DNA from 2 places in the Sphingobium sp. RS1 genome. Region 1 is predicted to be linked to the other one. Evidence: predicted binding sites of a transcription regulator. Region 1 holds the regulator's gene; the other holds the start of a gene.
The links. Region 1 encodes LexA, which represses DNA repair genes until DNA is damaged. Its sites were predicted from a motif close to GTTCCNCNCTTGTTCT; they were not measured.

Region 1 (15,915 bases):
CGCCGGGCGCCGACACTATCCTGATCCAGGAAAATGCAATCCGCGACGGCGATCGGCTGACCGCCAGCGCCGATCCGCTGGCGCCCGGCCGCCATGTCCGCCCGGCCGCGTCAGACTTTGCGAAGGGCGCGATCCTGCTGGAGGCAGGCAGCCGCCTCGGCCCCGCACAAATCGCCCTTGCCGTGCTGGGCGGACATGGCGCCCTGCCGGTAGCCCATCGTCCCCGCATCGTCATACTCTCCACCGGCAATGAACTGGTCGCGCCGGGCGCGCCGACGCCGGCGGGCCTGCTGCCGTCCTCCAACGCGCCGATGCTCGCGGCGCTGCTCGCCGCCGTTCCATGCGATATCATCGACCTCGGCATCGTGCCGGACGATCTTGACGCGATGGTCGCCGCGCTGGAGCGCTGCAAGGATGCCGACATCATCGTCTCGACCGGCGGCGCGTCAGTGGGCGATCATGATCTCGTCCGCCCCGCCTTCATCCAGGCCGGAGGCACACTCGATTTCTGGAAGATCCGGATGCGCCCCGGCAAGCCGTTAATGGCCGGACGGCTGAGCGACAGCCTGTTCCTCGGCCTGCCCGGCAATCCCGTCTCCGCCTTCGTCACCGCGACGCTCTTCCTGCTCCCGCTCGTCCGCCACATCAGCGGCGCGCGCGATCCGCTGCCGCTGACGACCGAGGCGCAGTTGGCCTCAGCCCTGCCGCAAACCGGCGATCGCGACGATTATCTGCGAGCCTGGCGTGCGCCCGACGGCATCGTCTCCGTCACCTCGCAAGACAGCGCCGCCACCGCCGCCATGGCCCGCGCCGACTGCCTGATCCTGCGCCCGGCTGGATCGCCGCCAGCCGATCCGGGGACGCGGGTCACGATCGTGCCGCTCTGACACGCAGGACGCTTGACTAAGCCCGATCTGTTTCCTATGCGTTCCTCATACGTTCCACGGAGGACCGCGATGTTGACGCCCAAGCAGCAGGAATTGCTGAGCTTCATTCAGACCCGACTGGACGAGGGCGGCGTATCGCCTTCGTTCGAGGAAATGAAGGACGCGCTCGACCTGCGCTCCAAATCAGGCATCCATCGCCTTATCAATGCGCTGGAAGAGCGCGGCTTCATCCGCCGCCTGCCCAACCGCGCCCGCGCGCTGGAAGTGCTCAAGCTGCCCGACGCGATGCACCGTGCGCCTACGCCGATCGTTCCGCCCAAGCCCAAGCTGGTGACGTCCGCGCCGATCCTGCCGATCGCGGCCAATGACGTGATCGAAATCCCGATGCACGGCCGGATCGCAGCCGGTGTCCCGATTGAGGCGATGGAAGGGCAGACCATGCTCTCCGTGCCGGCCGCCCTGCTCGGCGCGGGCGACCATTATGCGCTGGAAGTGTCCGGCGATTCGATGATGGAAGCCGGTATCCTCGACGGCGACTTCGCCCTGATCCAGCGCACCGATGTCGCCCGCGAAGGGCAGATCGTCGTCGCCCTGATCGACGAAGCCGAAGCCACGCTCAAATATTTCCGCCGGGAAGGCAGCCGGGTACGGCTGGACCCGGCCAATAGCGCCTATGAGCCGCAAATCTATGACCCCCGGCAGGTCCGCATTCAGGGCAAGCTGGCCGGGCTGCTGCGTCGCTATAATTAAGGCGTCGCCCTTCTCGGCTGCCCCTCTTTTGGCCGGGGCCTTGGGCGACTGATCCAGGGATGGGCATCGCCGGGCCGATGGACGGTGTGAACTTCGCCCCGTTCCAAACCGATCGACAGACCGCCGGTCCGCGCCAGCAACCGGCGGTCGATCTTCATCCAGCGCGGGCGGCACCAGCGTGGCAGGCCGCGATCGCTGACCACGATATCCGCTGTGGCGCAATCCCGGGCAAAATCTTGCCGGCCAATCAACACATCGCTGCGTGTGAACAGCAGTCGCCAGTTGCGTCCTTTGCCGTCTTTTAGCCGGACAGCGCAGAGATCCACGGAACAGCGCGCCGCCGGCAAGTCGGCAATCGCCGCCAGTTCGCCATCATAGCCGGCACTTTCCGACAGCACGTCGCGCACATAATCGCCTGCTCGATCGCGCAATATCGCCATGCCCTTTTCCGTCCGCACCGCCACATGGCGACCGTCTCCAGTCACCAAGATATCCGGTGGCGACGCAGCAAAGGTCACTGCCACAGCCATCAGGACAGCAGGCAGGCCTAGCCAGCGCCAGCGCGTTCGCCACAGCAGGCTCCAGAGCAGGCCGATCATCGCGATACCGAACAGGCCCGCCCCCATGGTCGGCGCCAGCAGACTGGCCATCGGGCTGGCCGACACGCCATGAGCCAGCAACAGCAGCAGGTTCAGCGCCTGCTCGGTCAGCCACCAGGCCGGCGCACCCAGCCCGGCCACATCCAGCAGCAGCGCCAGCGCCTCCAGCGGCATGACGACAAAGGTGGTGAGCGGAATGGCGATCAGATTGGCGAAGGCGCCCAGCAGGCCGGCCTTGTGGAAATGGAACAGCGCGATCGGCATCAGGGTCAATTCGACAGCGATGCCCGTCGCCAGCATCACCGCCAGATTTCGGGCCAGCTTACGCGCCCACGTTTCGTCCCGTGCGGCGGCAAAAGCCCGAAAGCGCGGATGCTCCGCCAGTGCCACCAATGCTGTCACCGCCGCGAAGCTCATCTGGAAACTCGGCCCCGTCAGCGCCTCCGGCCATAGCAGCAGCACGATCAGCGCGCCTGTCGCCACCAGCCGCAGCGTCACTGCGTCCCGCCCCATCGCCAGTCCGCCCAGCACCAGCAGTGCCGCGACGCAGGACCGCACCGTCGGCACCTCCGCTCCGGTCAGCAAGGTATAGCCGATCCCGGCCAGCGCCCCGCCCGCCGCCGCGATCAGCATCAGCGGCCAGCCCAGCGCCGCCCGCTGACTTAGGGCCATGATCCGCATCATCAGGAAGATGACGGCGCCGATCAGCGCCGTCACATGCAGCCCGCTGATCGACAACAGATGCGCCAGACCACTGCGCCGCATCGCCTCTGCATCGGCTTCGGGAATGGCGCCCTGATCTCCGGTAGCGAGCGCTGCTGCTATTCCTTCCGCAGGGCCATCGACCTGCTGCAATATATGGCCGAACAATCTTGTCCTCAACGGCGGGCCGTTTGTCGACGGTTCCAGCGCCTCGACCGGTTTCAGCGCCTTGCCGGTAGCCCCTATTCCCTGGAAATAGGCGCGCGCGGCAAAATCATAGCCCCCCGGCACGCTCGGCGGCGCAGGCGGCATGAGTCGCACCCGAAAGCGTAGCCGCGCGCCTTCTCCCAACCCAGCCGGCACATCCACATCGGCAATATTGACCCGCACCACAGCTGGCAGATCCGGCGCATCGACCGGACGCAGCATGACCCGTACCATCGCCTGCGCCGGCACCGGTCGCACCGCCGTCACGTCGGCCGTCATCTGCACGAAGCGCGCCCGCGCCAGCGGCGGCTGCCCCAGCAATACTGCCTTGCCCCACACCAGCAGGCACCCCATGCAAGCCAATATTGCGCCCGCGACAAGCATTCTTCGCAATCGCCCGCCGTCCGGGAGCAACACCCCGATGCAAGACAGCGCCAGCGCCACGCAACAAAAGGCCAGCCAGGCCATTGCATGCGGCAACAGGAACCATGCAGCAATGCCCGCGCCCAGCCCGATCGGCGCCCACAGGCCGATCTGTTCACGCTCGCATTCCAGCCAGCTTTCAATCGCTTCCAGCCCACTTCGAAACAGCGCCGCCAGCCTCCCACCAAGGGAGGTTTGTCGTGGCTCAAAAGCCGTGCTAGGGGGCGGCGCATCCATGGGTCAGCAAGGCGAATGTCAAAGAATATGACGGCAAGTGCAACGGGAATGAACAAGCCGGTGGTGACCCGTTTCGCCCCGTCCCCAACGGGGTTCCTCCACATTGGCGGCGCCCGCACCGCATTGTTCAACTGGCTGTTCGCACGCCACCATGGCGGCAAGTTCCTGCTCCGGGTCGAGGACACCGATCGCGCCCGCTCCACCGAGGAAGCCGTGGCCGCGATTTTCGACGGTCTGGAATGGCTGGGCCTGGGCGGCGACGAGCCGGCCGTGTTCCAGTTCGAACGCACCCCGCGCCATGCCGAAGTCGCCAACCAGTTGCTCGAAGCCGGTCATGCCTATCGCTGCTATGCCACGCCGGAAGAACTGGCGGAACTGCGCGAACAGCAGCGCGCCGCCAAGCAGCCGATGCGCTATGACGGCCGCTGGCGCGATCGCGCGCCGGAAGACGCGCCCGAAGGCGCGCCCTTCGTCATCCGCATCAAGGCACCCCGCGACGGCGAAACCGTGATCGAGGATGCCGTGCAGGGCCGCGTGGTCGTGCAGAATGCGGAACTGGACGACATGATCCTGCTCCGTTCGGACGGCACACCCACATATATGCTGGCCGTCGTGGTCGACGATCATGATATGGGCGTGACCCATGTCATTCGTGGCGACGATCACCTCAACAACGCCTTCCGTCAGCTCAGCATCATCAAGGCGATGAACTGGGAAGAGCCGGTCTACGCCCATATCCCGCTGATCCACGGTTCGGATGGCGCGAAACTGTCCAAGCGCCATGGCGCGTTGGGCGTTGATGCCTATCGCGACGAGATGGGGATGCTGCCCGAGGCTGTGCTCAACTATCTGCTGCGCCTCGGCTGGGGTCATGGCGACGAGGAAATCATCGCGATCGACCGGGCGATCGAACTGTTCGACATCATAGGCGTCGGCCGCTCGCCCTCGCGCTTCGACATCAAGAAGCTGGAAAATCTGAACGGCCATTATATCCGCGAAGCCGACGATGCGCGGCTGGCGACTTTGGTTGCGCCGCGGGTCGAACAGCGCCTTGAAATCGCTATATCGGATACCAATCTGAAGCTTCTGACCGAGGCGATGGCATCGCTGAAGCCCCGGGCAAAGAACCTTAATGAAATTGCGGAGGGAGCAGAATTTCTGTTCAAAAGTTGCCCGCTCGATTTTGACGAGAAGGCCACTGCTCTGCTAGACGACTCCGCGCGCGCGCTGCTCAACAAGACAGCCGACGCTCTCCAGCCCGTCCAGTCCTGGACGGTTGAAGCGATCGAAGACGTGATACGCCGCGTGGCAGAGGATGCCGGCCTGGGACTGGGCAAGGTGGCGCAACCGCTTCGTGCGGCGCTCACCGGTCGCACGACCTCGCCGGGCATTTTTGATGTCCTCTTCCTTCTGGGGAAAGAGGAGAGCTTGGAACGACTGGCCGCCGCAGGGCACGCAACGGCCGGTTGATGACGTACAAGGAGAAAAACATGTCGGATAACACAGCCAATTTGACCGTTGGGGGAGACAGCAAGGACTATGCCATCATGGATGGTACCGTTGGTCCGCAGGTCATCGACGTTCGCAAGCTCTACGCCAATACCGGCATGTTCACCTATGATCCGGGCTTCACCTCCACCGCCAGCTGTGAATCAGGCCTGACGTATATCGACGGTGATGCCGGCGTCCTCCTCCACCGCGGTTATCCGATCGGCCAGCTGGCCGAAGAATCCAGCTTCATGGAAGTCTGCTACCTGCTGCTGAACGGCGAACTGCCGTCGAAGAAGGAACTGGCGGACTTTACCAACACCATCACGCGTCACACCATGGTGCATGAGCAGCTGACCGCCTTCTTCCGCGGTTTCCGCCGCGATGCGCACCCGATGGCCATCATGGTCGGCGTGGTCGGCGCCCTGTCGGCCTTCTATCACGACTCGACCGACATCAACGATCCGGAACAGCGCCGCATTGCCAGCCATCGCCTGATCGCCAAGATGCCGACGATCGCCGCCATGGCTTACAAGTACAGCGTCGGCCAGCCCTTCGTCTATCCGCGCAACGACCTGTCCTACACCGCCAACTTCCTGCGCATGACATTCTCGGTCCCGGCGGAAGACTATATTCCCGACCCGGTGGTCGTGGATGCAATGGACAAGATCTTCATCCTCCATGCCGACCATGAGCAGAACGCATCGACCTCGACCGTGCGTCTCGCCGGTTCGTCGGGCGCCAATCCGTTCGCCTGCATCGCGGCCGGCATTGCCTGCCTTTGGGGTCCGGCGCATGGCGGCGCGAACGAAGCCGCGCTGAACATGCTGCGCGAAATCGGCACCGTCGACCGCATCCCGGAATATATCGCCCGCGCCAAGAACAAGGACGATCCGTTCCGCCTGATGGGCTTTGGCCACCGCGTGTACAAGAATTACGATCCGCGCGCGACCGTGATGCAGAAGACGGCGAAGGACGTGTTGGAGAAGCTGGGCGTCAACGATCCGATCTTCGACGTTGCGAAGGAACTGGAGCAGATCGCGCTCAACGATCCCTATTTCGTCGAAAAGAAGCTCTACCCCAATGTCGACTTCTATTCGGGCGTGATTCTGTCGGCCATCGGCTTCCCGACCGAAATGTTCACCGTGCTCTTCGCCCTCGCCCGCACCGTCGGCTGGGTGGCACAGTGGAACGAAATGATTTCGGACCCAGCACAGAAGATCGGCCGTCCGCGTCAGCTCTACACCGGCCCGACCGAGCGCGACTACGTGCCGGTGGACAAGCGCTAAGAGCGCCAAATCATCCCAATCAAAAGAAAACGGCGCCCAGATCGGGCGCCGTTTTCTTTTCTACAGGGTCAGGATGTTCAGTTGCCATCTGGCAGCGAGAGGATGAAGCGCGCGCCTTCGCCCGGCGCGCCACCAATGCAAATGTCGCCCTTCATCGCGCGCGCAAGCCGACGCGAGATATAAAGGCCAAGGCCGCTGCCGCTCGCATCGTCCCGGCCCAGTCGTTCGAATTTCTCGAAGATGCGCTCCCGGTCGGCGGGCGCAACGCCCGGCCCCTGGTCGATCACCGCGATGCGCGCCTGACCGCCTTCCCATTCGGTCGCGACGCGCACCTCGGTGCCTTCGGGTGAATAGCGAACGGCGTTGCCGATCAAATTGACCAATATCTGCAGGATACGGCGAAATTCACCGATCGCCGGCAAGGTTGCATCCGGGGTCGGGGCAATGATCGTGATATGTCGGTCGAGCGCCTTGACCGCCAGCAGGCCGGCCGCACGACGGCCCAGATCGGCCAGGTCCACATCTTCGGCGATGACGCTGAAATCCGCCCGGTCGATCGCCTGCAAATCGGCGAGGTCGTCGACCAATGCCATCAGATGCCGGCCTGCCGCCGCTATATCATTGGCATAGCCGGCATAATCGGGGCGTAGCGGCCCTTCCAACTGAGCACTGATCGTGTCGGCATTGGCGATGATCCGGCCCAGCGGCTGGCGCAGCGAGCGATCGAGCCGACGTCCGAACTCTGCCGGATAGATGGCTAGAGGCACATCTTCCACCAACGGCGCGGCCTGTGCCTTTTCCATCGGGAAAGCCGTGCCGCGATATCCCGTCAACTGGCCGGCATGGTCGAATATCGGGAAGGCAGAGAGGCGGAAACGACTGCTGCCATCACTCGCCAATATCGCCTGCTGGTCGCGGAAAGCTCGACGCTGGGCAAATCCACGCAGCATCGCCATGTCGCCATCGCTATCCGCTTCGAGCCGAAAATAGCTGGAAAACCGTGCGCCAGGCAGCGGCGGACTGGCTGGCAGAATGCCGCCATCACCGGCGCCTGCCAATACCATCTGGAACCGCAACTGCGTGTCGATCTGCCAGGTCCAGCCATCCGCCAGCGCCGCAATATCCGCATCGCGCCGTCCATCGTCGGGTGGCAGCGGCGCGGCCGGCCTTTCACGCCAGTCCACGATCGACAGGCTGACGCCCTGACCATCGGGTCTGGCGCGTACCCACATATCGATATCGCCACGTTGTGCCGCAGCCACCACCGGCCGCGATACCAGTACGCCAAGGCGCGCCGCCAGCCGGACGATGGCCACCAGTTGCGGGACCGCGAAGGCTTCTCCGAGATCAGCGCCGGCTTCCTGTTGCAGCGCGAGCAACGGCGCATCCGCGCTCAGCAGGCGGCCATCGGCGGATAAGGCTGCGCGAACGATGGCCAGGTGCGATGGCAGCGTCATGGGCCGGCCACCACGCGAAGATGATCGATTTTGGCGCGCAAGGCAGAAGACACCCGCAACGCGCTGATCGCCCCATCGGCTTGCGCTTCGGTGACGTGCTGATAGCGATCAGCCTCCGCCACGATCGCCACGTCCGACAGGATCGGCCTCACCGGGCGAAGCGCCAGCAGCAAGATGCGATAATCAGCCGCAGACCCACCCAGCGCACGGCACAGGACGGCCAGTTGCGACACCGGTCCCACGACCAGCATGTCGACCAGTTGACGGCTATCCATCCGCAGGCGCCGCGCCGCAACGGCGGCGAACAGCAGGAAACGGCGTTGCCCCAGCAAAGCTCCCAGCAATTCCGGCACATCGGCACGATCGCCCATCTGCCGTACCAGCCGATCCGCCTGTGCGATCGGGCAGGCCGCTTCATCATGATCGCGCAGCAGCGCCCATCCCGATCGGTCGAACGCGGCCAGCGACCGTTCGCCGCCATCGGCCATGGTCCTTTGCACCACGACATTGAGGCAGGCCGCCACCGTCCAGAGCAGATCGGCAAAATGCTCGGCCGGAAGGTCCGGTTTCATCGGTGCGTCTTCCCCGGCCAGCGCGAGCCAGCGCCCTTCCGCGAGCGCCAGCGCCGACATGGCCTCACCCAATTCAGGGTCGTCGGTGGATGGAACAAGGTCGCCCTGCCCCTCATCCAGTTGCTCCACATCGGCCTGCCCGAACTGTCGGAGGAGCAGGGTCACGCCTGCGCGCATTTGCATATGGGCCAGCAATTCGGGGCCAAGCAGCGTCGGTTGCGCGCAAACCATCGGCCAGGCGAGCGGTTCGGGCCAGCGATCCAGCGCAGCAGCCACATCGGATGCATGATCGAGCGACAGGCGCAGCGCCATTTCGATCGCCGCGATACAGCCGCCCAGATGGCGCCGGGTTTCGACGATCAGAGCATCCGGTCGCGCCTGTGCTTCATCCGGAAAGAAAAAAGCCAGATCAATGGCATGGCCAACGGGAACGGCCGACAGGCCCGCCATGGCACGCGCCATCGGCCGGTCGCTGGCCATGCCGGTAGGGGACGAATGGGCGCTCATGCCGATCAGCATAAACCCACGTCCTTAAAATGCACTAAACCCTGCCGGGTAAAATCACTTATTCCGGCTTGCGCAACAGCATCGCGCCCAGCGAAGCAATTGCCAGCAATATGGCGGTACGGAAGCCCTGCGCCATCATGCCAACCACCCCAGTCAGGATCAGCAGGAGCAGCGCCGTGCCGGGGGTGAAGATCATCCACGGCCGTGCCGCCCCGGTCCGTCCCCAGCGATCAGCCACCATGATGATACCGAGCAGCAAGGCCAGATCAGCCGCCATCGTCGTACCACCAGCGAAGACCATGCCGGCCAGCACTAAAACCGGCGCGCAGAAGGCCAGCCAGTTCATCAGCGGAGCGCGCAGTGCCAGATCCCCAAGCCGGTCGCTGATTTCCGACAGGAACAAGGCGACCATCATCAGAAGAAATCCGGTCAGCGGCCAGCCCAGTTCGATCGGCACCAGCGCGACGGCGCCCAGCGCAATCCCGGCGATCCGCACCTGCATCGCCGGAACCTGCATCCGCAACAGAGACGGGCTAGCGATTCGCGCGATCGGTGCCAGCAGATAATGTTCGAAGCCGCCGCGCCCCTGCGCATCCGCGGCACCGACGGCGGTCACGGATTGAGCCACCAAATCCGCCTGCGCCTGTGTTTCCACCAGTGCGACGCGCCCTTCCAGCAGGTCGTCCTGCGGCACGGTGATGCGTCGCGCGCCTTTTTGCACGGCGGTGCGGATCAGGGTGAGCGCCAGATCCCAGTCGCCAATCATATCAAGCGTGCCGAACAGCAGGTCCGGGCTGATTCGGGCCAGACCGGCCCAGCGCTGACCTGCATCGATCCGTTCGAACGGCGTGCTCGCCCGGCTATCGTCGGTCACCAGCATGATATTGCCGTCCGCCGCGCCAAGGGCATCGAAATGTCCCTGCGAAACGATGGCACCGTCCGCAACCAGCAATATGTCGCTGTCACGCGGCGCATCGCGCACCATCGACACCATGTCACGGACGAGGGCTACGGCGATTCCGTCGGCGCTCAGCCGATCCACCGCCTGCGACAGCGCCGGGGTGATGACGCTGACCAGGATCATGATGCGATCGGCGCCGGCATGCGCCGCTTGTCGCGCCTGATATTCCACCAGTGTCTGACCAGCGAAATAGAGGCTTGCGCGCAGACCCGGCGGCGAATCGCCCGATGTACGGCTGGCGCTGAGAATAGCGGCGAAACTCATATTGTTACGCTTGTGACCCGATTGTTGTTCGGCGACCTTTTCGCAAGGCCACGCGCTTCGCGCAAGCCGGGCCATGCGCCGAAACGGTCAGGCCTGATCCAGGCCCTGCAACGCCGCCTGCAAACGCTTCAGCACGCGCGGATCGCCCGGTGCGGCGGCAGCCGCTTCGTCGGCCAGTGCCATCAACGCCGTCAGGCCGAAACTGGCGGCAAGCCCCTTCAATCGCCACGCGGCCAATTCCCAATTGGCGTCGCAGCGCGCCCGTCCGAGAAGATCGACCTGCCGCGCAGCGCTTTCCAGAAAGGCGACACGCAGATCGGCGATCAACGCGCTATCGTCGCCGACGGCGGCTGCCAGAGCGGCATGAAGGGCGCCAGGATCATAGGACATGGGATAGACGCTATCGGGCTTGCGTTAAGTTTTGGTAACAGGGCATTTCCGCAGCCGGAAAAGATGATAGGATGAGGGCATGACAGGGGGCAGCACCATCGTCGAGTTCTGGCGAGACGAACAAACCGCGACCGGCAACGAGTCGCAGACGGACGATATTTTGCTTTTGAAACAGGCCGTTCTCGACATAGACGAGAGTGAAGCAACAGAGGGTGCCGATGAAGGCACGGTGAAACGGATACGCATCGCGCTTTCGGTGCTGGCGGTCGGCTGGATCGGCTTTGCCGGTTGGGCGATCGCGACCTCCGGTGATCTGGCGGCCGGTCCGTTCGCCTGGGCCAATGCGGTCGTTACCCTTGCCATTCCCCTTATCCTGCTGGCCGTCGCCTACCTCGTCCTCGTCCGCAACAGCCGTACCGAATCGCGTCGCTACCTCGACACAGCGCGCGCGCTGCGTACGGAGGCGGACCTGCTGGAACTGCGGCTCGGCCGGATCAGCACTCAGTTGGAAGCCGCCCGACAGGCGATGCAGGATCAGGCCGAACTGCTCGACAGCTATGGTGCCGCCGCCAGCAGCAATATGGAGGCGTCCGCCGAACTGATCGCGGGCCGTGCCCAGATCACCGCTGACAGGGCCGAAACCGCAGAGCGGGCCGCCATGGCCCTCGTTTCGCGCATGGATCAACTGATCGGATCGATCCTTGAACTGGAAGATCGCACCGGTCGCATGACCGCGCAGATGATGGACAATGGCCATGCGCTTGCCGAGCGGATCGACACGCTGGAAGCACGCCTGCATGCTCTGGGCGAACTGTCCGACGATGCGCGAGCGCGCACTTTGGCCGCGACCAAGAGCCTGGCAAGCCAGTTGACCCAGTTGCAGGAATCGACCCGCTCTGCCTCCGAAGAGGTGACCGGCATGGCCGATATTGCATCGGGCCGGATAGACGCCACCGCGCAGGGGGCACGGCAGGCGATGGAGCATAGCCGGCAAGATATCGAAGCGCACGCCGCTGCGCTGACGTCCATGATCGAAACAGTCCAAGGCAATATGGCAGACCGCGGCCAGCAGGTGCGCCGCACTCTGGCCGAAGAGCTTGACGCCACCGAAGCCGCCGTGCGTTCGCGGTTCGAAGGTGTCCAACGCACCGTACAAACCCTGCTGACGACCACGGACGATGCACTTACTCGTCGCGCCGAAGCGCTGGAAACACTCGTCGCCGCTGCTGAAAAGGGCATCGGTCAGGCAAGCGAAGATGCGCTGACCATCCTGGAACGCGACATGGAGGCGATGGAGACAGACCTGCGTCGTCGCCTCGACGCGGCGCTACAGCGTGCGCAGGAAACCCTGGCCATCACCGATGGCGGCCTGAACAACCAGACCGCGACGCTCGATGCGCTGATCGCCCGGTCGCGCGAAAGCCTGACCGCGATCGGCGACGAGACGGTCAACGGCCTCAGCGACACGATCGGCGATGTGGAAAGTCGCCTGCACCAGATCAACGATGTGATCGAAGGCCAGCGCAGCCTGATGACCAGCCTGCACGGCAGCCTGCTGGAAACCATCACAACCACCGAAGACCGTTTTGCCGCGTTGGAAGATAGCGCCTTGGCGCGCGGCGAGCGGCTGACCGGGGCGTTGATGCGCATGACGCTGGAAACCCAGCGGATCGACGCCGCACTGGCGGCTGGCGGCATGACGGCTGAAAAGCTGATCGGATGCGCGGAGACGCTGCTGGTTGCGCTGGATTCCAGTGTGCGCGAACTGGACGAGACCTATCCGCAGGCACTGGAGCGGTTCGACGCGCGCTTGCAACAGAGCCGCGCCTTGCTTGGCAGCACGACCCCGGAAATGGAGCGTCTGGAGGCGATTTCGGAAGCGCTGGTCGGGCGCACGGAAGAGGCCGAGGAAATGCTGCGGGGTCAGGGCAGTCGCCTGACCGAATGGCTGGAAAGCACGCAGGGCGGGCTGGAGGCCAACCGCGAACTGGTGGAACGGCTGCGCACCACGCTGGACGGCGCGCATCAGGATGCGACGCGCATCACCGAAGGTGCGGGGCCGCTGCTGGTGACCGCCCTGCTCCGGGTCAAGGACACGGCCGATCAGGCTGCCGAACGGGCGCGTCAGGCGCTGGGCCGGGCTATCCCCGACGCGGCGCAGCAACTGGCGGAGGCCAGCGACGAGGCATTGCAGGGCGTGATCGGCGAAAAGGTGACGGCGCAGATCGAACAGGTCGCGCGGGTGGCGGAAGAAGCGGTCAAGGCGGCCCATCAGGCATCCGAACGATTGACCCGCCAGTTGCTGACGATCGCCGATACCAGTGCCAGCGTCGAACAGCGCATCGAGGAAGCGGAGCGTGCCTCCGAAACCCGCGATCGCGATCATTTCGCACGGCGGTCCGCCTTGCTGATCGAATCGCTCAACAGTACGGCCATCGACGTCGCTAAACTCTTGTCCAACGATGTGACCGATTCGGCTTGGTCCGCCTATCTGAAGGGCGACCGCGGCGTCTTCACCCGCCGGGCGGTCAAACTGCTGGATGCCGGCGAATCCCGTGAAATCGCGCTTCATTATGATAATGACGCGGAGTTCCGCGATCATGTGAACCGTTATATCCACGATTTCGAAGCGATGCTGCGGATCATCCTGTCGGCACGCGATGGCAACGCGCTGGGCGTGGCCATTCTCTCGTCCGACATGGGCAAGCTCTATGTCGCGCTCGCCCAGGCGATCGAGCGGCTGCGGCAATAAGGTGGCGGTTCAGCCGATCAACCTGCGGAAATAGACCACCCGCTCGGTTTCGGCGAAACCGGCGGCTTGGTGGAAGGCATGGCTGGACAGATTGGCGATGTCGGCGTCCGATGCCATTTCAGTGCAGTCCTGTGCGTGGCCCCATTGAGCCACCGCGTCGATCAGAGTCCGAGCAACCCCTGCCCGCCGGGCGTCGGGCATGACGTAGAGTCCTTCGACAAACAGGACCGGACTGGTGTCACAGCCATTGACATAATCATGGCGTAGCGCAGCCTCGACAAAGCCGATGGCGACGCCTTGATCGTCCAGTGCAACAAAAGCCGCCATGGCCTCACCTGCTGCCAGCATGTCGGCAATCTCGTCTTGATGCTCATCAAGGCTGGCGTCGGGCCATAGCGCGATGCGCATGCGTGCCCAGGATTGCGCATGGATGGCAGCGGCGCGAACGATCCGCTGCGCCACCGCTTTCATCGCGCGATGTGATAGCCGGGCAGCATGTCCAGCGTCACCCAACCCTGGACATAATTGGCATAATATAGGGCGAACAGGATCGTCGCCAATATGGTGGCGCGCAGCATCACCACGGCTGGCCGGAAGTTGCTGGGGGCGCTGTCAGCCTGCCCCTTCAGCAGCACTTCGCCCGTTTCATTGGGTGTGCGAATGCCGAAGGGGAGCATGATGAAGGCGCTGATGACCCACATCAGAAAATAGATGGCGAAAATGGCGTACCAGTTCATTGCGCCTGTTTAGGCGCGAACGATCAGAACGTCCACTATCGGCTTCTTGCCGGTCCAGCGCGTTGCGGTACGGCGGACGGCGAGGCGCAGACGTTCGCGCAGCGCTTCCTCCTCCAGCGATCCCTTGGGGATGGCGGCGGCAGCTTCCTCGGCCGCTTCCGTCAGGAACGCCGCCTTGTCTTCCTCTACCGGCACGCCCTGCGTCCGCAGCGCCGGATCGCCGATCAGCTTGCCCTTGCGGTCGATTGCCACGGCAACGCTGATCTGGCCATGCAGGCCGAGCTTGCGCCGTTCGTTCATGGTAGAGCCGTCGGCGGGCAGGATTACGTCGCCGTCCAGGACCAAACGACCCGTTTCCTGATGGCCGATGATCTCCGGCGCACCGGGGGCCAGACGCAGCAGATCACCATTGGACTGGACCACCGCATGCGGGATGCCCGTAGCAATGCCCAGTCGCGCCTGCTCGGCCATATGACGCCGCTCGCCATGGACGGGCAGCAGGATGTCCGGCCGTATCCAGCGATACATGGCCTCCAGTTCGGGGCGGCCTGGATGACCCGAAACATGCACTTCGGCCTGACGATCGGTAATCATCAGGATATTCTTGGCAGCCAGCGCATTCTGGATACGCCCGATAGCGATTTCATTGCCGGGGATCTGCTTGGACGAGAAGACGACGGTATCGCCTTCCGTCAGCTTGATCGGATGGCTGTCGAACGCGATGCGCGACAGTGCGGCGCGCGCTTCGCCCTGACCGCCGGTGGCGATGATCATCACCTCGCTGCGCGGCAGGTCCATGACATCGTCCCAATCGACGGTCGGCGGGAAGTCCTTCAGATAGCCGGCCGCCTTTGCAGTCCCGATGATGCGGTCGAGCGAGCGCCCGGCGACGCACAGTTTGCGTCCGGTGGCGGCAGCAACCTCACCCAGCGTCTGCACGCGGGCGGCGTTGGAGGCAAAGGTGGTGACCAGCACGCGCCCCTTGGCGCCGGCAATCGCCTGCATCAGCCCTTCGCGCACGTCGCCTTCGGAACCGCTGGCCTTGTCGTTGAAGACATTGGTGCTGTCGCACACTAGCGCCAGCACGCCTTCATCGCCGATCGCCGTCAGTTCAGCCGGGGTGGACGGCTGGCCCAGCAAGGGCTGCTCGTCCAGTTTCCAGTCGCCGGTATGGAAGATACGGCCATGGGGCGTGTCTATCAGCACCGCATTGCCCTCCGGAATGGAATGGGCCAGCGGCACATAGCGGAAACCGAACGGGCCGAGATTGAAGCTGCCTTCATTCTCGATCACATGCAGCTTCACCTCCTTGCTGAGGCCCTCCTCTTCCAGCTTCAGCCGGATCAGGCCGGCGGTAAAGGGGGTGGCATAGAGCGGCACGCCAAGATCGGCGGCCAGATAGGGGATCGCGCCAATATGATCCTCATGCCCGTGGGTCAGCACGATCCCGAGCAGGTCGTCGCGCCGATCCTCGATAAAGCTGAGGTCGGGTAGTATCAGTTCCACGCCGGGATAATTGGGATCAGCAAAAGTAAGGCCGAGGTCGACCATGACCCACTTGCCCTGGCAGCCATATAGATTGACGTTCATGCCGATCTCACCGGACCCACCGAGGGCCAGGAAGATCAGTTCATCCTTGGGTGTCATTATGTTTTCAAACTCCGTTCGTGCAACAGCGCCAACCCCAAGATGG
Region 2 (15,915 bases), 710 kb from region 1:
GGCCACCGCCGCCATGACGAGAAGACCAGCAACGAGCATCCACGACACCCGCTGCCCCAGCCGACCGATCACCGGCAGCCGCACGCCATCCACGATCCAGGCCCACAGCCATTTGAGATTATAGACGAGGAAAGCGAGGGTGAAGGCGGTAACCGCCTTCTTGTCGATGCCGTCCTGTGCCAGCCGGGTGGTCAGCGTGGCGCCGATCATCGCATAAGGAAAGCCGGACGAAACGCCCAGGAAGAAGGCCGCGAGCGGTCCCTTCTGCACATAGGGCTTCACGGCATCCAGCCAGCTGCGGCTGCCCTGCGTGGCGTCGGTCATAAAAGCGTGCGTCCCCCGGTAACATCAATCCGGGCGTCACCATATGGCCAGATTGCCGCCAGGCAAGCCTGCTGTGCGGCGATTAGCCCGGCAGTTCGAACAGGCTGAGGCCCGGTGGCAGCTTCGGCCGCCTTACGCCGCGCAGTAGCGCATCGACCACGCCGATCGCCGCGACCAGATCGCGGGGGCCATAGGGCTTGGCAAGGCAACCGATCGCCAGCGCCCGCGCCTCGACCGGGCAATGACCAGTGACGAACAACACCGGCAGACCATGAAGGGCGGCGTGGCGGGCAACATCGATGCCCGTCTTCTCACCATGGATGGCAACGTCGGCGATGATCAGGTCGACGCCACCTTCGTTCATGACCCGGACGGCATGGTCATGATCGTCCACGGTGGCGGCGATCCGATAGCCGGCCTGCGCCAGCGCATGCTCATTATCGAAGGCGACCAGCGGCTCATCCTCCACCACCAGTACGGTGCGGATCGCCTTGCGACGCTTCGTGACAGCGCCTCCCTCTTTCACCAACCCGAAAAACATTTGCCGATCCGCCCTGATTCCGCCATGCAACCGAAGAAACGCCGCGCCCCCGCACCGGGTTGCCCGATGGACGGTCAGTCTCCCTCGCCCAAGCGCCGGAGTGGCACATCTCAGCCTGTTGCTGGCTTTTGTCCCATATGGGAATGGCCAGTGCTCATGAAAAGGAACCCGATCTTGCAACCGCCGAAAAAATCAGGACCGCCCCGCCGGGGAGGACCAGGCGGCCCGAAACGCCCGACCGGTCCTGGCCGGGGTGGAGCAGGCCAGGGCGGATCGGGCCAGGGCGGATCGGGGCGGCGTTTTGGCGCTTCGCCGGATCGCGGGGCTGGCCGGGATGCCGAGCGGGCCGATGCCAAGCCACGCTTTTACAAGGGCGGCGACAGCCAGTCGGAGCGTCCACGCGGCGAACGGCCCGATCGGAGCCGGGCCGACAGCGCTGCGCGTGCCGTACGTGGCACTGGCCCGCGCGACACGACGGCCAAGCCGCGTGGTCCGCGCGTGGAGAGCGAACGGAGCGAACGCCCCAGAACAGAACGCTCCGGCAGCGATGGTTTCCGCCCGAATGGCGTGCGGCAGGAGCGTGCTCGCGCCGCAACCCGCCCGGATAGCCCACGGCAGGAGCGCGTGCGGCCCGATCGCCCTGACAGCCCGCGCCAGGAGCGCAGCCGTCCCGACCGTCCGCGCGACGACGTCGTCAAATCCTATCCGCCGCGCCGTCCGCGCGGGAAAGGGCCGACACCGACCACCAATCCGCATCCGGCCCATGCCGCCGCCAGCGACGGCAAGGGCGAGCCGCAGCGCATCGCCAAGCTGCTGGCCCGTGCCGGCGTTGCCTCCCGCCGTGAAATCGAGCGGATGATCGAGGAAGGGCGAATCGCCAAGGATGGCGTGGTGATCGATACGCCTGCGACGCTGTTGACGTCATTGCATGGCGTGACGGTGGATGAGGTTGCGATCGCCGCACCGGAACCCACGCGCCTGTTCCTGTTCCACAAGCCGGTCGGCTATCTGACGACCGAGCGCGATCCGGCCGGGCGACCGACCATCTACGATCGCCTGCCCGCCGACCTGCCGCGCGTGATGCCGATCGGCCGGCTGGACATGAACACCGAAGGGCTGCTGCTGCTGACCACCGATGGTGGGTTCAAGCGCGAGATGGAATTGCCCGCGACCGGCGTGCCGCGCACCTATCGCGCCCGCGCCTTTGGCGAGGTGACCCAGCAGCAACTGGAAGACCTGTTCGACGGGCTGGAGATTGACGGCATTCGCTACGGTCCGATCGAGGCCAATCTGGAACGGCGCACCGGCCGCAACCAGTGGATCGAAATGACCCTGACCGAAGGCAAGAACCGCGAAGTACGCCGCGTGCTCGAACATCTGGACCTGAAGGTCAACCGGCTGATCCGCACCAGCTATGGCCCGTTCCATCTGGGCGAACTGCCGGTCGGCGCGGTCGAGGAAGTGCGGCAGCATGACCTGGCCCAGTTCCGCGGCGCATTGAAGAAAGCCGGAAAGGCCGAAGGCGAATGAGGATCATTTCGGGCCAATGGCGCGGGCGGCCGCTGACCGCGCCCAAGGGCGACGCCACCCGCCCTACCGGCGACCGGACGCGCGAGACGCTGTTTTCCATGCTACTCAGCCGCATCGGATCGTTCGAGGGGCTGGCCGTGGGCGATTTCTTCGCCGGGTCGGGCGCGCTGGGTTTCGAGGCGTTGTCGCGCGGCGCCGCATCCTGCCTGTTCGTGGAGCAGGACAAGGCGGCGTTGGACGCCATCCGTGCCAATGGCGACCGGCTGGGCATCCGCCCGGATGTCCGTGCGTCCAGCGTGCTGGCGCTGGGATCGGCGCCCAAGCCACTGGATCTCATTTTCATGGACCCGCCCTATGGCACCGGCGCGGGTCAGGTGGCACTGGACAAGCTGGCGCGGCTGGGCTGGACCAGCGCGGCCAGCTGGATCAGCATCGAAACGGACCGGCGCGAGGATGTGGCGGTAAAAGGCTTTGCCGTCGACGCGGTGCGCGATGTCGGCAAGGCCCGGATCACCTTGTTACGGGCTGAGGACTGAACCTTCCGCCCCATTGAGATCAGGCAGCCTGCGCATAGGCCTTCGCTTCTTCGCCGATAAGGATATCGGCGAGGAACTGATAGGCTTCGGCCCAGGCGGCCAGCACGTCATCGGTTGCGACCTCCTCACCCAGTACATCGCGGATGGCGGGCAGCAGGGCGGCGGCGACCTTGGGATAATGGTCTGGCTTCACCCCGGTCTGAACATGGCGCGCGACCATGCGCGCGACGGCCCCGCCCAGCGCCTCCAGCCGATCGATATTTTCCGCATAGCCCAGGATCGCCGCAGCCAGCCGTTTCGGCTGCTCGCCGCTATCCTGTGCGGTCTGGTCAAACATCGCCTTCACCTCTTCATCCTGAAACAGCCGGGCATACATGGCCGTGGTAATGGCGACGCCGTGCTGGCGCAGCGCGGGACCGGTGGATTTCACGATGGCGATGGTGGTTTGAGACAGCGAGTTGGACATCTGATTGACCTTTTTCCGAGTCGATAAGATGTATTTAATTTGCATCTTTTAAGGTGTAAATAGAATATATGTTTGAAAGCCAAGCAGCACCCCGTTATCGCAAAAACCATGCAATTGACCCGCCATACCGACTATGCGCTGCGCGTGCTGATCCACCTCGCCGCCGCGCCGTCCGGACGAGCGACGATCCCTGAGATCGCCGACGGGTACGGATTATCGCGCAATCATCTGATGAAGGTTGTGCATCATCTGGCGCAGGGCGGCTTCATCCATACGCAGCGCGGCCGCGGCGGCGGCTTCGGACTGGCGCGCGCGGCGGCGGATATCAGCATCGGCGCGGTGGTGCGTCATAGTGAGCCGGACATGAAAATGGCGGACTGCGCAACATGCGCAATCCGCCGGTCGTGCGGCCTGACCGCCATATTGACGGAAGCGACCCACGCCTTTCTGACGGTGCTGGATCGTTACAGCCTGGCCGATGCGGCGCGCGACCGGGCCGGACTGGCGGCGCTGATCGCCGCCCTGCCCAGCCCCGCCGCCGACGCTCAACCCATCAACGCTTGCGACCCTTAGGCGCTTCACCGCGATTGACGCAGCTGTCCTGCACGGTGCGCGTACAGACCGGATAATCCTTCGCATCGGTCGGCGGCGGCGTCATGTTACCGCCCACAGTCACCGGATTGGACGACGAACCGACCGGCGCGGATGGATCGTTCGGTACGCCAGCCGGCGCGGGAACCATGCCCGGATCGGCCGGAACGGCGCCGGTCGGCTGCCCGGCATTGGGATCAGCCTGTGGTGGCATAGGGGCAGAGGGTGGCGTCGGCGCAGCAGGTGTAGCGGGAGCGACCGGCGCCGATGGCGGCGTAGCGGCCGGATCGGCGGGCGCAGGCTGTTCCGGGGGCGTCATGGCGTCACCGGGCGGTTGGCTGGCGGGCGCAGGCATATCTTGCGCAACGGCCATGCCGCCAGGGGCGGTGAAGCTAAGCATCGCGACGCTTGCGAGCATGATGGATTTCATCGGGATCATCCTTTCCTATGTTCTCACCCCGTTCGGAGCAAAAACCGGGATCGTGACAGGCCCGTTCCGTCCCGACGACGAAACGAGGCATGGCTGCGACCGGATGAATGTCGCTCCTGTTTATGGTCCTTCGGGATAACGGGCGAAGGCAGGCAGTTCATGTGCCCTTTCTACCCATGAAGGGGCGTCCGCCATCTGGATGCGCGCTTGGGGCGGCAAGGCGTCGGCATCGTTCAGCGTGCCCGTCTGGATATCGATCGCACCGGGAAAGACGACCGGATTGGTGTAGAAAAGGCCGGTGCCGCAGGTGCCGCAGAAATGGCGCGTGGCGTTTTCCGACGACTGGTAACGTACCGCCGTCCCTTCGATCTTAACCGCATCTTCCGGAAACAGCGCCCAGCCGACCATCGGCGCGCCGGCGCTGGCGCGGCAATCCCTGCAATGGCACAGCGCGCTATAGGCCGGGTCGCCGCTCGCTTCATAGCGGATCGCCCCGCACTGGCATCGTCCCGTCAGCATCTCTGTTGCTCCCTTGCATGATTCGCCTTTTGTTCTCATAGAAGGACGGTCGCTGCAAGGGCCATGCCCTTGCCCCCGCCCCTTCCCATGCCTAGTTGATCGATCATGACCGTGCCTGCTCCCTCCCCCAATGATCCGCCCTATCTGGACGGGCTGAACCCACCGCAACGCGAGGCGGTGCTGACCACGGAAGGTCCGGTGCTGGTGCTGGCCGGCGCGGGGACGGGCAAGACGGCAGCGCTGACCGCGCGGCTGGCGCATCTGATCGGGACGCGGCGGGCCTGGCCGTCCGAAATTCTGGCGGTGACCTTCACCAACAAGGCGGCGCGCGAAATGCGTGCCCGCGTCGGCCGGATGATCGGTGACGCGGTGGAGGGGATGCCCTGGCTGGGCACCTTCCACGCGATCGCCGCCAAGATGCTGCGGCGCCATGCCGAACTGGTCGGGCTGCAATCCAATTTCACCATCCTCGACACCGACGACCAGTTGCGACTGCTGAAACAACTGGTGCAGGCAGAAGGGATTGACGAGAAGCGCTGGCCGGTGCGGCAACTGGCGGGCCTGATCGACCAGTGGAAGAATAAGGGCTGGACCCCGGCCGATGTCGGCGCAGGCGAAGCGGAGGGCTATGCCCATGGCAAGGGGCAGAAGCTCTATGCCGCCTATCAGGCGCGGCTGCGCGACGTGAATGCATGCGATTTCGGTGACTTGCTGCTCCATGCTCTCACGATTTTGAAGACGCATCGCGACGTGCTGGAGCAATATCAGCAGCGGTTCCGTTATATCATGGTGGACGAATATCAGGACACCAATAGCAGCCAGTATCTGTGGCTGCGGCTGCTGGCCCAGACGCGCAAGAATATCTGCTGCGTCGGCGATGACGACCAGTCCATCTATTCATGGCGCGGCGCAGAGGTCGCCAATATCCTACGGTTCGAAAAGGATTTTCCGGGCGCGACCATCATCCGACTGGAGCAGAATTATCGCTCCACGCCGCATATCCTAGGCGCGGCATCCGGGGTGATCGCGGAAAATGGCAATCGCCTCGGCAAGACGCTGTGGACCGATATCGACGTTGGTGAAAAGGTACAGGTGGTCGGCGTATGGGACGGGCCGGAAGAAGCCCGGCGCATCGGCGACGAGATCGAATCGGTGCAGCGCAAGGGCGGATCGCTGGACGAGGTCGCGATCCTCGTCCGCGCCCAGCATCAGACCCGCGAGTTCGAAGACCGGTTCATCCAGATCGGCCTGCCCTATCGCATCGTCGGCGGCTTTCGCTTTTATGAGCGGGCGGAAATCCGCGACGCGCTGGCCTATCTGCGGCTCGTCAACCAGCCGGCCGACGATCTGGCGTTCGAGCGGATCGTCAATGTGCCCAAGCGCGGGTTGGGCGACAAGGCGGTGGAGAAGCTGCACCGGCTGGCGCGGGCGGAAGGTATCCCGCTGACGCTGGCGGCGGCGCGGATACTCGACACCGACGAACTGACGCCGCAGGCACGGCGGTCGCTGGGCAATTTCGTGGGCGATCTGGCGCGCTGGCGCGATCGGGCGGCGCAACTGCCCCATGCGGAGCTGGCGCGGCAGATATTGGACGAAAGCGGCTATACCGCGATGTTGCAGGCGGAGCGCACGACCGAAAGCGCCGGGCGGCTGGAAAACCTGACCGAACTGACCCGCGCGATGGAAGAATATGAGACGCTGGGCGCGTTTCTGGAGCATGTCAGCCTCGTTATGGACAATGAGGCGCAGTCGGAAGCCGCCAAGGTCACGATCATGACCATCCATGCCGCCAAGGGGCTGGAGTTCGACACGGTGTTCCTGGCGGGCTGGGAGGAAGGCATCTTCCCGTCGCAACGGGCGCTGGACGAAGGCGGGCTCAACAGCCTGGAAGAGGAGCGCCGCCTCGCCTATGTGGCGATCACGCGGGCGCGCAAGCGCTGCACCATCCTGCACGCCGCCAACCGCCGCATCTACGGCCAGTGGACCAGCAGCATCCCGTCACGATTCGTCGGCGAATTGCCGCCCGAACATGTCGAATCGGAAAGCAGCATGTCGGGCGGCGCGTCGCTGTGGCGCGCCAACTGGTCGGAACGGGACGACCCCTTCGCCAATGTCGCGCGCGGCAGCGGCCGTGGGCCGGGCTGGCAACGGGCGCAGTCGACCGGACAGTTCAGCAAGGAGCCGGTGCGAATCGTGGAGGCGCGGGCATCGGCTGTATCGCTGGGCAACAAGGGCCGCAGCGACATGAGCGTCGGGCTGCGCGTGTTCCACCAGAAGTTCGGTTACGGCACCGTCGCGGAGATCGAGGGCAACAAGCTGGAGATCGATTTCGAAACGGCCGGGCGCAAAAGGGTGATGGATAGCTTTGTGAGCGTGAGCGGCTGACGACGCTGTCTTGATGGGTGAAATGGGTGATGAGCGGGCGGTTGAGTTTTAACTCAGCCGTGTTCCTGCGAAGGCAGGAACCCAGGGCAAAGAAGCGCTAGACCGCCCCTAGGCTCCTGCTTTCGCAGGAGCACAGATTGTCCGCAAATGGTCGGGAGCGGACCTCTGTCCCTTCCCTTGATCTTCAACCGTCATGCCAGCGGAGGCTGGCATCTCAGGCAGGCGCACGTTCCGTAAACGGATAGCGCTAGGCGGCCGGCCTCTTTCTGTCTCCGCTTAAGACCCCAGCCTTTGCTGGGGTGACGGCTATGGGGCAGGTCAAAATGACCGCCGGACGTCCACCTCTGGTCGTTAGCCGCCGCCGCGATTGAGCGGCGATAATCCCCGGACAATCCCGGATGCAGAAACCCGGCCAATGCCAGGAAAGGCCATAACGATCACGGCTCCAAACCGGTCTATGTCGTCGCACCAAATTTCTTTGAAAATTGGTGGAGCCTAGCGGGATCGAACCGCTGACCTCCTGCATGCCATGCAGGCGCTCTCCCAGCTGAGCTAAGGCCCCATCCTGTCGCGGCGATGCCGCGACCCTTTGGTCGGACCATGTCCGGCATATGCCGTCGGTCGCATGTATGACGTCCAGATCAGTTATGATCCTCAACGTCTATCCCCTCACTTGCGTTCGGGAATTTTTCGGAAAAATGTCCCGTGGACATTTTCTGGTTCCGAAAAATTGGTGGAGCCTAGCGGGATCGAACCGCTGACCTCCTGCATGCCATGCAGGCGCTCTCCCAGCTGAGCTAAGGCCCCGTACCAGTGAAGCGCCGCTTGGGTCCGGCGCTTCGGAGGTCGCTGCCTCTAGGGTCGTCCGACCCCGTTGGCAAGCAGAAATTTCAATTAATTGTCGTCGTTGTCGTCGTCGTTGCCAGCGTCGACGCCCAGGTCGTCGTCACCGCCCAGATCGACGTCATTATCCGGCGAATCACCGTCGTCATCGACGTCGATGTCCAGATCGTCATCGGCCGTTTCCAACTCGCCGTCGGCTGTCTCGATCACCTTCTTGGGCGCTTCTTCATAGGGAAGCGGCTGCTTCGACTTCAGCACCGGTTCCGGCTCCCAGGCGCTGCCGCAATTGATGCAGGTTACCGGATCGTCCTTGCCCAGGTCGTAGAAGCGAGTCGCGCATTTCGGGCAGGTCCGCTTCGTGCCCCATTCAGCCTTCACCATGTCCGGCCTGTTCCTTCTTCGATGCTTCAAACAGAAATCACGCGGCGCAACGCACAGGTTGCCCGCGAAACGTCGGGCGCCTTGCCATAGCGGGATCGCGCTGTCAAAAGCCGCTCGCATTTTTTCGGTTCCATGACAACGGACATCCCGTGACCCAGCATAGCGATACCCCCACCCCCCGCACCTTCACCGCCGCGCCCGCTTTGTCCGGCCGCGTTACCGTGCCGGGCGACAAGAGCATTTCCCACCGCTCGCTGATGCTGTCGGCGCTGGCGATCGGCGAAAGTCGGGTCGAAGGCCTGCTGGAGGGCGAGGATGTGCTGGCCACTGCCGCCGCCATGCGGGCGATGGGCGCGACGATCGAGCGCGACGAGGATGGCGTGTGGCATATCCATGGCGTCGGCGTGGGCGGGTTGCTCCAGCCGGAAACCGCACTGGACATGGGCAATAGCGGCACCTCGACCCGCCTGCTGATGGGCCTGCTCGCCAGCCATGACCTCTCCGCCACCTTCACCGGCGACGCTTCGCTGAGCAAGCGCCCCATGGCGCGTGTGACGGAGCCGCTGTCGCACACCGGCGCCAGCTTCACCACCAGTCCGGGGAATCGCCTGCCGCTCACGATGAAGGGCGCCTGCCCGGCCGTGCCGCTCGACTATACCCTGCCGGTCGCGTCGGCGCAGGTGAAGTCGGCGATATTGCTGGCTGGCCTCAACACGCCGGGCATCACCCGCGTGGTCGAGCCGATCCCGACCCGCGATCATAGCGAACGCATGCTGAGGGGCTTCGGGGCGAACCTGAATGTCGAGGTGCAGGCGGACGGCACGCGCATCATCACGCTGGTCGGCGAAGCGGAACTCAAGCCGCAGAATATCGTGGTGCCGGGCGACCCCTCTTCCGCCGCTTTCCCGATGGTCGCGGCGCTGCTGGTGCCGGGATCGCAGGTGACGATCGAGAATGTCGGCCTCAACGGTACGCGCGCCGGCCTGATCGACCTGCTGCGTGAAATGGGCGGATCGATCGAGGTCGTGAACGCGCGCGAAGTGGGTGGCGAGCCGGTCGGCGACCTGATCGTTACCGCCTCCGCATTGCAGGGCGTGGAGCCTGATCCGGCCCGCGCGCCCAGCATGATCGACGAATATCCCGTCGCTTTCATCGCCGCAGCCTTTGCAAAGGGGCGCAGCATCTTCCGCGGGCTGGAGGAACTGCGCGTCAAGGAATCGGACCGGATCACCACGATGGCGCAGGGACTGCGCGCCATCGGCGTGACCGTCGAAGAACTGGAAGATGGCATCATCATCGAAGGCAGCGGCGGCGTGGCTCTGCCCGGTGGCGGGCCGATCGCCACCAGGCTGGACCATCGCATCGCGATGAGCTTTGCCGTGGCGGGGCTGGTGTCGAAGGACGGCGTCACCATTGACGACATGCGCCCGGTCGCTACCAGCTTTCCGACCTTCCTGCCCCTCCTTCGGTCGCTGGGAGCGATTGCATGATCATCGCCGTCGACGGCCCCGCCGCATCGGGCAAGGGTACCATCGCCAAGGCGCTGGGGCGGCATTACGGCCTTCCCGTGCTGGACACTGGCCTGCTCTATCGCGCGGTGGGCCTGTCGGTGCTGAAAGCCGGCGGCGATCCCGATCATGAGGATGACGCGCTGGCCGCAGCCGGTTTCGATGACGCTATTCTGGCCGATCCGGCGCTGCGCAGCGAAGCCGTCGGCAGCCTCGCCTCGCGCGTGTCGGTGCATCAGAGCGTGCGGGACGCGCTGGTCCAACGTCAGCGCGATTTCGCCACCCAGCCGGGCGGCGCGATCCTGGACGGGCGCGACATCGGCACCGTCATCGCCCCCGATGCCGACGCCAAGATCTTCGTCACCGCCAGCGTCCATGTCCGCGCGGAACGGCGCTACAAGGACGCCCTGTCCCATGGCGGCCATCCCGATATGGACAGCCTGATCGCTGACATTCAGGCGCGCGACACCCGCGACATGAGCCGGGACCATGCCCCGCTGAAGGTCGCGCAGGGGGCGGACTTGCTAGATACGAGCGATTTGACTATAGACGCCGCCGTCCAGAGGGCCATTGCGCTTGTGGACGCCCAGCTTGAAGGTCGCTCAAAATAGTGACCCGACAAGGCGCGCGGAGTTTCCGGGCGCCCTTTTCGCTTATCTTGCTTGCGCGTTTCATGACCATAACCCCTTGGATACGCGCCGGATATTCGGTCCTGCGCGTGGTTTGGCCAAAGACCATCGGACACAACCGATTGGCCAGCAATGATGAGTGAAGGACCAACCATGGCCTCTACGGCATTCCCCTCGCGCGACGATTTCGCCGCGCTTCTCAATGATTCTCTCGGTGGTGAAGACGGCGGCTTTGAAGGCCGCGTCGTCAAGGGCACCGTTACCGCCATCGAAAACGACCTGGCCGTCATCGACGTAGGCCTGAAGTCGGAAGGCCGCGTGCCGCTGCGCGAATTCGCCGCGCCGGGCCAGAAGGCTGACCTGAAGGTCGGCGACGAAGTCGAAGTCTATGTCGACCGCGTCGAAAACGCCCATGGCGAAGCGATGCTGTCGCGCGACCGCGCCCGCCGCGAAGCCGCCTGGGACAAGCTGGAAAGCGAGTTCACCGAGAGCGCCCGCGTCGAAGGCGTCATCTTCGGCCGCGTCAAGGGTGGCTTCACCGTCGACCTCGACGGCGCCGTGGCGTTCCTGCCCGGCTCGCAGGTCGATATCCGCCCCGTGCGCGATGTCACCCCGCTGATGGACATTCCGCAGCCCTTCCAGATCCTGAAGATGGATCGCCGCCGCGGCAACATCGTCGTGTCGCGCCGCGCCATTCTGGAAGAAACCCGCGCCGAACAGCGCAGCGGCCTCATTCAGACGCTGGCCGAAGGCCAGATCATCGAAGGCGTCGTCAAGAACATCACCGATTATGGTGCGTTCGTTGACCTGGGCGGCATCGATGGCCTGCTGCACGTCACCGACCTGTCGTACAAGCGCATCAACCACCCGAACGAGATGATCAACATTGGCGACACCGTCCGTGTCCAGATCATCCGCATCAACCGCGACACCCAGCGCATCAGCCTCGGCATGAAGCAGCTGGAAAGCGATCCGTGGGAAGGCGCCGCCGCCAAGTATCCGATCGGTGCGAAGCTGTCGGGCCGCGTCACGAACATCACCGAATATGGTGCGTTCGTCGAATTGGAGCCGGGCATCGAAGGTCTGGTCCACGTGTCGGAAATGTCTTGGACCAAGAAGAACGTCCACCCCGGCAAAATCGTTTCGACCAGCCAGGAAGTCGAAGTTCTGGTCCTCGAAGTCGATCCCGAAAAGCGCCGCATTTCGCTCGGCCTCAAGCAGGCCCAGTCGAACCCGTGGGATTCTTTCGCCGAACGTCACCCGATCGGTTCGACCGTCGAAGGCGAAGTCAAGAATGCGACCGAATTCGGCCTGTTCATCGGCCTGGACGGCGACGTGGACGGCATGGTCCACATGTCGGACATCGCCTGGGGCATTTCGGGCGAAGACGCGCTGGCGCTGCACCGCAAGGGCGAGTCGGTTCAGGCCGTCGTTCTCGACATCGACGTCGAGAAGGAGCGCATCAGCCTCGGCATGAAGCAGCTTGAACGTGGCGGCCCGGCCGCTGGTGGCACCGCTGCTGCGGCTGCCGGCCTCAACAAGAACTCGATCGTCACCGTGACGGTTCTGGAAGTCCGCGACGGCGGTCTGGAAGTCCAGGCTGGCGAAGACGGCGCTGCCGGCTTCATCAAGCGCAGCGACCTGGGTCGCGACCGCGACGAACAGCGTCCGGAACGCTTCCAGGTCGGCCAGAAGTTCGACGCCATGGTGACCGGTTTCGACCGCGCCAAGAAGCCGACCTTCTCGGTCAAGGCAATGCAGATCGCCGAAGAGAAGCAGGCTGTGGCGCAGTATGGCTCGTCCGACAGCGGCGCGTCGCTGGGCGACATCCTGGGCGAAGCGCTCAAGGCGAAGAGCGAAGGCTAATCCCTTCCGCTTTCGAAGTGACAGAAAAGCCCGCCGGACCATCGTCCGGCGGGCTTTTTCATGTCCTTGATCGCATCATCCTTCTGGAAACGTAACGACCCTCTTGTTCGCCGATTGTCAACGCCTTGCGGATTATCTATAACAGCGCAGGGGCACAGCAGAGGGGCGCTGGAGATCCAATGATCCGTTCGGAACTGATCCAGAAACTGGCCGAGGAAAATCCCGGCCTCAGTCTGCCGGAAGTGGAAAAGATCGTCGATCTTTTCTTCCGGGAGATCGTCGACCGCCTGTCTACCGGCGGCCGTGTCGAATTGCGCGGCTTTGGCGCATTCACCACGCGCGCACGCGATGCCCGCACGGGGCGCAATCCGCGCACAGGCGAGCAGGTGCCGGTGGATGCCAAGCGCGTTCCCTATTTCAAGCCGGGCAAGGAAATGCGCGAACGGCTGAACGGCAAGGGCGCCTGAAGCCACCATTGCGTTGATGCTGATCGCGATCGACCTGTCACGCGCGATCGCCCTTGACCTGCCGCGCGCCAGCCGCCACTGAGACGCGGCCTGGCGATGCTGCCAAGCGGACGTGGCGAAATCGGTAGACGCAGCGGACTTAAAATCCGCCTCCCCCTGGGAATATGGGTTCAAGTCCCATCGTCCGCACCAGCAAAGATGACAGGCTTTTTCCTGCCAAAGGACTGGATATTGCGGCCAGTTGCCGCAATGATGCCGATATGGCCGGCGCAATCAATCCCAACAGCTTCAGCGACTCCCTTGTCATTCTGGGGGCCGCTGGCCTTGTCATTCCGGGTTTTGCCCGTTTCCGCATCAGCCCGGTAATCGGCTTCATCCTTGTCGGCCTGGCGGTCGGACCCGCTGGGCTTGGGTCGCTGGTGGAACAATATCCCTGGCTCTATCATGTCACGATATCGAACCGGGCGGCGATCGAACCATTTGCCGAGCTGGGCGTCATCCTGTTGCTCTTTTCCATCGGGCTGGAACTGAGTTTCCGAAGATTGTGGACCATGCGCACGCAGGTGTTCGGCGTGGGCGCCGCGGAACTGATCGGCGGCGCGCTGCTGATCGCCATGGGCCTCTATTTCCTGGGCCAGCCGACTGCCGGCGCCATCGGGCTGGGGCTGGCGCTCGCCCTCTCATCCACCGCCGTCGTGCTGCCCATGGTCGGCACCCAAAGCGCGGTCGGACGCGCGGCCTTCTCGATGCTGCTGTTCGAGGATCTGGCGCTGGTCCCCATCATCTTCATGCTGGGCGCCCTCGCCCCCTCCGTCGCGGCCAGCCCGGACGGCGCCTGGGGCGAAATGGCCAATACGCTGATGAAGGGCGGGGTCACCATCGCCGTCATGCTGGTGCTGGGCCGCGTCATCCTGCCCCATGTGTTCAGCCAGGCAGCCCGAACCAAGAGCCCGGAAGTGTTTCTGGCGGCCAGCCTGCTGGTGGTCATCATATCCAGCCTGGCGACATCGATTGCCGGCCTGTCGCCGATCGTGGGCGCGCTGCTCGCGGGCCTGCTGATCGCCGAGACGGACTATCATAGCGAAGTCGAGGTGATGACCGCTCCGTTCAAGGGGCTGGCGCTGGGCGTGTTCCTCATCACCGTGGGCATGAGCCTCGACATCCGCGTGATCCTGGCCAACTGGCCAAGCCTGATGATGGCGGTGGTCGGCGTGGTGCTGGCCAAGACGCTGGTGACGGCGGGGCTGCTCTACTTCTCGGGCGCGCGCAAGGGCGTGGCGCTGGAGGTCGGCGTGCTGATGTCCAGCCCGTCGGAAACCACCCTGATCGTGCTGTCGGCCGCTGCGGCCGCGCAACTGATCCTGCCGTCCACCGCCGCCTTCTGGCAGATCGTGACCGCCATCGGCCTCACCATCACGCCGCTGCTGGCGCGGATCGGCCATGATATCGCCCGCCGGCTGGAAATGGCGTTGGGCGAGGAGGTGGTTGAAGCGACCGAGGAGCATACGGAGGCTGCCGCTGTGGTCATCGGCTTTGGCCGGGTGGGTCGCATGGTGTGCGACCTCCTCAAGATGCACAAGCAGCGCTTCATCGTGGTCGAATCGGACCCGGATGTCGTCGCGGAGGCCCGGCGACTGGGCTATCCGATCCTGTTTGGCGACGTCGCGCGCGCCGAAACGCTGGACCGGTTGCGGCTGGGCCATGCCCGTGCACTCATTCTGACGATGGACGACCCGGTGCTGTCGGTGCGGGTGACGAAGCGGGTGCGCGGCTGGGTGCCCGACCTGCCGATCATCGCGCGCGCGCGCGATACCGATCATGCGGCGCAACTCTACAAGGCCGGGGCCAGCGATGCGGTGCCGGAGACGCTGGAAAGCTCGCTGCAACTAGCGGAGACGGCGCTGGTCGATCTGGGCGTCGCCATGGGGCCGGTGATCGCGTCGATCCACCAGACGCGCGAGGATCTGCGCGTCGGGATCAAGGAAGCCGCGCAACTGGAAACCGCGCCCAAGCTGCGGCGCCTGCGCGCGGACGAGGTGCCTTAATCGCCTTCCTCAGGCGGGCTGAATACCGACCAGCCGGTGCGACGCGCCAGCATTTCCAGTGCCTGCGTGCCAAGCTGGCTATTGCCGCTGTCGTTGAGGCCCGGCGACCAGACCGCGATCGAGGCACGGCCGGGGACGATGGCCAGGATGCCGCCGCCTACGCCCGACTTGCCGGGAATACCGACGCGAAAGGCGAAGTCGCCCGACGCATCATAATGGCCGCAGGTCAGCATCAGCGCATTGATACGCCGGGCGCGACTGGGCGACACCACCCTGCCCCCGTCGGGATGGCGCCCGTCCAGCATGAGATAGCGACCGGCGAGCGCCAGTTGGCGGCAATTCATCTCGATCGCGCATTGGTGGAAATAGCTGCCCAGCACCAGATCGACCGGATGCCTGACATTGTTGAACGCGCGCATATAGTTGGCGAGCGCCATGTTGCGAAAGCCGGTCGCGGTTTCCGACGCCGCAACATCCTCATTGATCGCGATGCTGTCGTCACCGGTCAGATAGCGCATGAAGCGCAACATCTCACCGATCGCCACGCGCGGCTGATGGCCACCAAGGTTCACGTCCGACACGACAATGGCGCCGGCGTTTATGAAAGGATTGCGTGGGATGCCCTCCTCCCGTTCCAATTGTGTGATGGAATTGAAGGCATTGCCAGACGGCTCCCGCCCGACCCGCGCCCATAGCTGGTCGCCGACCTTGCCCAGCGCAAGCGTCAGGGCGAAGACCTTGGATATGGACTGGATCGAAAAGCCCGTGTCCGCGTCCCCGCCGGTCAGCATCCGCCCGTCGGACGTCGCGATGGCGATACCGAATTGCGCCGGATCGACCTTCGCCAGTTCGGG

Region 2: a site for LexA is predicted at 4,958-4,973, ahead of ACNHGR_RS02785 (ATP-dependent helicase). Genes of this name have one in related genera too.

The regions. Positions count from the first base shown of each region.
Region 1 covers NZ_JBLZXE010000002.1:936,089-952,003, forward strand. The annotation lists gene ACNHGR_RS06145 (molybdopterin molybdotransferase MoeA) at 1-887, shown strand, start outside; gene lexA (transcriptional repressor LexA) at 957-1,637, shown strand; gene ACNHGR_RS06155 (ComEC/Rec2 family competence protein) at 1,634-3,805, opposite strand; gene gltX (glutamate--tRNA ligase) at 3,854-5,275, shown strand; gene gltA (citrate synthase) at 5,296-6,582, shown strand; gene ACNHGR_RS06170 (sensor histidine kinase) at 6,660-8,039, opposite strand; gene ACNHGR_RS06175 (DUF2336 domain-containing protein) at 8,036-9,130, opposite strand; gene ACNHGR_RS06180 (hypothetical protein) at 9,177-10,343, opposite strand; gene ACNHGR_RS06185 (Hpt domain-containing protein) at 10,431-10,733, opposite strand; gene ACNHGR_RS06190 (coiled-coil domain-containing protein) at 10,813-13,485, shown strand; gene aac(6') (aminoglycoside 6'-N-acetyltransferase) at 13,495-13,956, opposite strand; gene ACNHGR_RS06200 (DUF1467 family protein) at 13,953-14,222, opposite strand; gene ACNHGR_RS06205 (ribonuclease J) at 14,232-15,869, opposite strand; gene ACNHGR_RS06210 (type III pantothenate kinase) at 15,869-15,915, opposite strand, start outside.
Region 2 covers NZ_JBLZXE010000002.1:223,754-239,668, reverse strand. The annotation lists gene ACNHGR_RS02825 (AmpG family muropeptide MFS transporter) at 1-324, opposite strand, end outside; gene ACNHGR_RS02820 (response regulator) at 407-865, opposite strand; gene ACNHGR_RS02815 (pseudouridine synthase) at 1,022-2,395, shown strand; gene rsmD (16S rRNA (guanine(966)-N(2))-methyltransferase RsmD) at 2,392-2,931, shown strand; gene ACNHGR_RS02805 (globin domain-containing protein) at 2,951-3,397, opposite strand; gene ACNHGR_RS02800 (RrF2 family transcriptional regulator) at 3,506-3,970, shown strand; gene ACNHGR_RS02795 (Fe-S oxidoreductase) at 3,951-4,418, opposite strand; gene ACNHGR_RS02790 (GFA family protein) at 4,539-4,937, opposite strand; gene ACNHGR_RS02785 (ATP-dependent helicase) at 5,043-7,322, shown strand; tRNA gene ACNHGR_RS02780 (tRNA-Ala) at 7,809-7,884, opposite strand; tRNA gene ACNHGR_RS02775 (tRNA-Ala) at 8,054-8,129, opposite strand; gene ACNHGR_RS02770 (TIGR02300 family protein) at 8,217-8,546, opposite strand; gene aroA (3-phosphoshikimate 1-carboxyvinyltransferase) at 8,696-10,036, shown strand; gene cmk ((d)CMP kinase) at 10,033-10,665, shown strand; gene rpsA (30S ribosomal protein S1) at 10,837-12,549, shown strand; gene ihfB (integration host factor subunit beta) at 12,729-13,016, shown strand; tRNA gene ACNHGR_RS02745 (tRNA-Leu) at 13,123-13,208, shown strand; gene ACNHGR_RS02740 (cation:proton antiporter domain-containing protein) at 13,277-15,061, shown strand; gene ACNHGR_RS02735 (glutaminase) at 15,058-15,915, opposite strand, start outside.